Regions from separate parts of the Clostridium amazonense genome, predicted to be linked through region 1. Evidence: a T-box and tRNA genes for the amino acid it is inferred to sense, from the RefSeq annotation. Region 1 holds a T-box; the other holds one or more tRNA genes.
The links. A T-box is a leader RNA that pairs with one kind of tRNA and senses whether it is charged. The one in region 1 lies ahead of asnS (asparagine--tRNA ligase), so its partner is inferred to be a tRNA-Asn.
Positions count from the first base shown of each region.

Region 2: it encodes a tRNA-Asn, which carries the amino acid that the T-box ahead of asnS (asparagine--tRNA ligase) is inferred to sense. The anticodon was not compared.

Region 1 is NZ_JBWKMH010000033.1:911,033-914,474, forward strand. It holds gene asnS (asparagine--tRNA ligase) at 1-1,380, opposite strand, end outside; T-box leader at 1,500-1,744, opposite strand; gene AC07E4_RS19025 (YjjW family glycine radical enzyme activase) at 1,847-2,686, opposite strand; gene AC07E4_RS19030 (YjjI family glycine radical enzyme) at 2,676-3,442, opposite strand, start outside.
Region 2 is NZ_JBWKMH010000006.1:223,636-227,077, forward strand. It holds gene lysS (lysine--tRNA ligase) at 1-1,488, shown strand, start outside; tRNA gene AC07E4_RS03730 (tRNA-Asn) at 1,605-1,679, shown strand; T-box leader at 1,779-1,943, shown strand; gene AC07E4_RS03735 (glycine--tRNA ligase) at 1,993-3,381, shown strand.

The DNA.
Region 1 (3,442 bases):
TGTTCCTGTTGTTCTTGGGAATGGTATTACATCTCTTATATTGCTTATACCAGTCATATACATTATCATTCTTTCAAATCCTAATCCAAATCCAGCGTGTTTAGTTCCACCGTATTTTCTTAGTTCTAAATACCACCAGTAATCTTCTTTTTTAAGTCCTAATTCAGCCATTCTGCTTTCTAATACATCAATTCTTTCTTCTCTTTGGCTTCCTCCAACTATTTCTCCTATTCCTGGTACTAATAAATCCATAGCTGCAACTGTTTTATTATCATCATTTATTCTCATATAAAATGCTTTTATTTCCTTTGGATAGTCAGTTACAAATACTGGTTTCTTAAATATTTCTTCTGTTAAATATCTTTCATGTTCAGTTTGTAAATCTATACCCCATTCAACTGGATATTCAAATTCTTTTCCTGATTTTTTAAGCATTTCAACTGCTTCTGTATAAGTTACTCTACCAAACTCTGAACTTGCAACATGCATTAATCTTTCTTTTAGTCCTTTATCTACAAAACTATTAAAGAAATCTATCTCTTCTGGAGCATTTTCCATAACATAATTTATAATATATTTTATCATATCTTCAGCAAGTTCCATATCATCCATTAAATCTGCAAATGCTATTTCTGGCTCTATCATCCAGAATTCTGCAGCATGTTTTGCTGTATTTGAATTTTCTGCTCTAAATGTTGGTCCAAAAGTATATACATTTCTGAATGCTAATGCATATGCTTCTGCTGCAAGTTGACCACTAACTGTTAAATTTGTCTCTTTACCAAAGAAATCTTGCTTGTAATCAATTGCTCCATCTTCTGTTTTAGGAACATTATCTAAATCCATAGTTGTAATTCTGAACATTTCTCCAGCACCTTCACAATCACTACCAGTGATTATTGGTGTATGAGTGTATACAAACCCTCTTTCTTGGAAAAATTTGTGTATAGCAAATGCTGTTAATGAACGAACTCTAAACACAGCTGAGAATGTGTTACTTCTTGGTCTTAAATGAGCTATGCTTCTTAAGAACTCAAAGCTATGTCTTTTCTTTTGTAGTGGATAATCATTGTCTGATAATCCCTCTATTTCAATTCTAGTTGCTTTTAATTCAAATGGTTGTTTAGCTCCTGGTGTTAAAACAAGTTTTCCTTCTACTGTTAAAGATGAACTTATACTTAATTTTGATACTTCTTTGAAATTTTCTAATTCCTCTTCAAATACTACTTGAATATTTTTAAAGAAGCTACCATCATTAATTTCTATAAACCCAAAGTTTTTAGAAGCTCTTAATGTTCTAATCCATCCACTTATACTTATTTCTTGATCTGCATATTTTTCTTGTTCTCTGTAAAGTTGTTTTACAACTACCTTTTCCATATTTATTCCTCCTTCTTGATTTAGGCATATTCAACATACCTTGCATAAAATACTTTATATATTAATATTTTTAAATTAAACAAATTAATTTTGGGTAAATAAAAAAACCTTTCATCCCAAATAGGGACGAAAGGTATTATTTCGCGGTACCACCCAAATTGTCATAAATGACCACTCTACCAGTACGGATTTTTATCGATACTGTTCAAAATTATAACGGTTTGAATCCGTCTAAGCCTACTCTTTTACAATTTCGGTTAGAAACTCCAAGATGTTCTTCAACATAAGTTTCATATTGACCTCACACCATCGTCAACTCGCTTTAATTACCTCTTACATCTACTCTTCTCTTCATCGTCTTTTTATTTAAATTTGAATTCTTAATATGATTTTATATTGACACAATTGAAATGTCAAGACCTAAAACTGTTAAAATCACTAATTATTATATACATTTTTCAATATATTATACGATAACTACGTTTTTTACACCATTTTCAATTGCAATTTTTCTTAATTCTTCCATGTATTCCTGTTTAGGTGTGTATGCTTTTAAAAGCTCTTCTCTAACACCTAACTGTCTAAATTTAATAATTTTATATATTATATTTTCATCTAATTTAGCAATAAGCTTACTTCCCATATCAACAGTATATTCATTATCTAAAAGTTCTGGTACTACTACTGTTCTTATTTCATAAACTTTATGAAGCTTTGTAAGTTCTTCGATATTCTTTATAACTATCTCATTGGAAAGTCCAGTTAATTCCTTATTTTCATCTGCATTAAATGCTTTTAAATCTATCATAGTTTTATCTGTAACTTTTAGTAATTCCTCATTTTTATATAAATTTGTTGATCCATTAGTATCAATAAATGTTGTTAATCCTAATTCCTTTACCTTTTTAAATAGTTCTATAAGAAAATCACTTTGAAGAGTACATTCTCCCCCTGAAACTGTTATTCCAGATATAAACATTTGAACTTTCTTAATTTCTTCTATTATTTCATCTACTGTCATTTCTGTAGTTTTAGGAGTACTATTTATACTACATGCAGCTATACAAGCATCACAATTTTTACACTTGCTTCTATCATAACTAACTTTCTTATTGACTATGGAAAGTGCTCCATACTTACATTCACTTACGCACTTCCCACAATTTATACATAAATTTATAGTTTCAGGATTATGACAATATAAACAATTATAATTACACTGTTGAAGAAATATTGCCATCCTATTTCCTTCTCCATCTACTGAGCTAAATGGAATTATTTTATTAACTAAAGCTTTAGTTTTCATTATGTCTTAGTCTTCTCTCTAATATTTTTGCATTTTTAGCTGCACCATATCCTAACACAACAGTATCATTTAAAACTTGCTCATTTTTTTCTAGTTTCTCTATATCTGATCTTTTAACTAAATATCCTGTTATTCTTATAACATCACAATCTTCACAATAAACAGATATATATCTTATATTTAATTTAAATGCTCCTTTTATTATATCAACTATGGCCTTTGGATTTCTTTTTGATGTTTCATCAAATTTAAATATATCACCTATTCCTGATGGAAAATATTTATGGTATGGTGCACTTTGCATTAAATGTTCTGGCATTGATGGTTCTTCTCCTATTGGAATTCTACATCCTGGAGCTACACCTTTGTCTGTATCTAATCCAACCTGTGCATGTAAAACATACTTTTTATTATTTCCTAGACAATATTTGTTTTCATGAGCATCTACTATTTCTTGCATTTTTTCAACTATTCTAAGTCCTAATTCATTAGCCTCTTTAGAATATCCAAATCTATCTTCTTGTTTTTCCGCTCCTAATAAATGATTTACCATATCAGCAAGTCCTACCATTCCAAACATAGCTGTAAATTTATCTTTTGCTAATAATCCCTCTTTAACTAGGAAGTTTGATTCAAAAAATCCACTTTCTTCTACTATAAAATTAACTCTCTTATCCATTAAATCTAACATAAGTTCCATAGAATGTGGTAACTCTTTATTAAATAAATCATCTACAGTTTTAACTTTCGATGTTA
Region 2 (3,442 bases), on a different contig from region 1:
ATAAAAGCTAAAGAAGAAGAATTTAATGAACAAGTAAGAATTAGAAGAGAAAAACTTGCGGAGCTTCAAGCAGCAGGAAAAGATCCTTTTGATGTCTATAAAGTTAATAGAACTCACACATCACAAGAAGTTAAAGACAATTTTGAAAGCTTAGGTGAAGAAAGAGTAACTATAGCAGGAAGATTAATGTCAAAAAGACTTCAAGGAAAAGCTGGATTCTGTGATGTACACGATAGATATGGAAAAATCCAAGTGTATATAAGACTAGATGCAGTTGGAGAAGAGTCATTCAAAGATGCTAAGACATTTGATATTGGAGATTTTGTTAGAATTAAAGGAACTGCATTTGTAACTAAAACAGGTGAGACTTCAATTCGTGCAGAAGAAGTTCAATTAATAAGTAAATCTTTAAAACCATTACCAGAAAAATGGCATGGACTTAAAAATCCAGATTTAAAATACAGACAAAGAGAAGTAGATCTTGTAATGAATAAAGAAGTTAGAGAAACATTTATTAAGAGATCTCAAATTATAAAAGGTGTAAGAGAGTTCCTTGACAACAGAGGATACATAGAAGTTGAAACACCTATACTATCACCAATAGCTGGAGGAGCTGCAGCTAGACCATTTATAACACATCATAATACATTAGATATAGACATGTATTTAAGAATAGCTACAGAGTTATACTTAAAGAGATGTATAGTTGGTGGATTTGAAAAAGTTTATGATATGGGTAAAAACTTCAGAAATGAAGGAATGAGTATAAGACATAACCCAGAATTCACATGTATAGAATTATATGAAGCTTATGCAGATTATAATGACATGATGGAAATAATGGAACAACTTATTGCCTATGTTTGTGAAAAGGTTAATGGCTCAACAAAAGTAATGTATGAAGATACAGAAATAGATTTCACACCACCATGGAGAAGATTAACTATGGTTGATGCTGTTAAAGAATATGCTGGTGTTGATTTCAATGAAATAAAAACAGATGAAGAAGCTCAAGCTATAGCAAAAGAGAAACACTTAGAATTCAAAAAAGAATTAAAAGACTGTACAAAGGCAGATGTATTAAATGCACTATTTGAAGAATATGGTGAAAAGAATTTAATACAACCAACATTCCTTTGTGATTACCCAGTTGAAATATCACCACTAACTAAAAAGAAACGTGGAAATGAAGAGTTTACAGAGAGATTTGAAGGATTTGTTTATGGTAGAGAAGTATGTAATGCTTACTCAGAATTAAATGATCCTATAGTTCAAAGATCTAGATTTGAACAACAAGAACAAGAAAGAGAACTTGGAGATGATGAAGCATACATGATAGATGAAGAGTTTATGAATGCTTTAGAAATAGGTATGCCTCCAACAGGTGGATTAGGAATAGGAATAGATAGAATGATAATGTTCTTAACAAATGCTACATCTATTAAAGATGTAATCTTATTCCCTACAATGAAACCATTAAATAAATAATGTATACTATGGGTGGGAATAATAATTCCTACCCTTTTATAAAAAATTATAAAAAACTGAAAAAAGTATTGCAAAATATTATTGATTTGTATATAATTACAGTATAAGATAAATATTCCGCGATAGCTCAACGGTGGAGCACTCGGCTGTTAACCGATAGGTTGAAGGTTCGAATCCTTTTCGCGGAGCCAAATTGATATTTAAAGCAGTACTTATGTATTGCTTTTTTAGTATAACAATAATTATCTTGACAATATTAATGTTTTTGATAAAATTATTTATATAATTTAATATGTATGATGATAAAGAGGAGTAACAATAAAACTTTTATAGAGAGATGATGGTTGGTGAAAATCATTAAAGAGTTATTGTGAAGGGCGCTTTTGAGTACTGAATATGAAAGTTGAGCTATTGCTAATAAGGGTGGAACCGCGGAATTAAATTTCGTCCCTTAAATAAGTAATAGTTTTTTTATTTTAATAAATAAATAGAGGAGGAATTTTCATGGCTGAAGTAACTATGGATAAAATTATTAGTTTATGTAAAAATAGAGGATTTATATTTGCTGGATCTGAAATATATGGAGGTTTAGCTAACTCATGGGATTACGGTCCTTTAGGTGTAGAATTTAAAAACAATGTAAAAAAAGCTTGGTGGAAAAAATTTGTTCAAGAAAGTCCTTACAATGTAGGATTAGATTGTTCTATATTAATGAATCCACAAGTTTGGGTTGCTACAGGTCATGTTGGCGGATTCTCAGATCCTTTAATGGATTGTAAAGATTGTAAAGCTAGATTTAGAGCTGACAAATTAGTAGAAGATTATATGACATCACAAGGAGCAGAAGTTGCTGTTGCTGATGGATGGAGTAATGAAGAATATAAAAAATATATAGAAGAACATGAAATAGTTTGTCCTAAATGTGGAAAGAAAAACTTCACAGACATAAGAAAGTTTAATCTTATGTTTAAAACTTTCCAAGGAATAACTGAAGATAATAAATCAGAAATATATTTAAGACCAGAGACTGCTCAAGGTATATTTGTAAACTTTAAAAGTACTCAAAGAGCATCAAGAAAGAAAGTACCTTTTGGTATAGCTCAAATAGGTAAATCTTTTAGAAATGAAATAACTCCAGGTAACTTTACTTTCAGAACAAGAGAGTTTGAACAAATGGAGCTTGAATTCTTCTGTAAACCAGGAACTGATTTAGAATGGTTTGATTATTGGAAAGAATACTGTAAAAAATTCTTATTTGACCTAGGAATGAAAGAAGATTCATTAAGATTTAGAGACCACAGTCAAGAGGAGTTATCATTCTATAGTAATGCAACATGTGATATAGAATATTTATTCCCATTTGGATGGGGAGAACTTTGGGGTATAGCAGATAGAACTGACTATGACTTAAAGAGACATATGGAACATTCAGGAGAAGATATGAACTATCTAGATCCAACAACAAATGAAAGATATATACCATATGTAATAGAACCATCTTTAGGTGCTGATAGGGTAACACTAGCATTCTTAATAAATGCATATGAAGAGCAAGAATTAGAAGGTGGAGATTCTAGAAATGTATTACACTTACACCCAGCTCTTGCACCATTTAAAGCAGCTGTATTACCGCTAAGTAAGAAATTAAGTGAAAAAGCATTAGAAGTACACAGCATGCTTGCTAAAAAATTCAATGTTGAATATGATGAAGCTGGAAGTATAGGTAAGAGATATAGAAGAGAAGATGAAATAGGAACACCTTTCTGCATTACTGTTGATTTTGACACTATGGAAGATAATACAGTAACAGTTAGAGATAGAGATACTATGGAACAAGTTAGAATATCTATAGATGAACTAGCTAAGTATATAGAAGAAAGAGTAGAATTCTAAGATAACTATATATTGTATGAATAAATAAAAAAAACTCAACAAATTATTTGTTGAGTTTTTA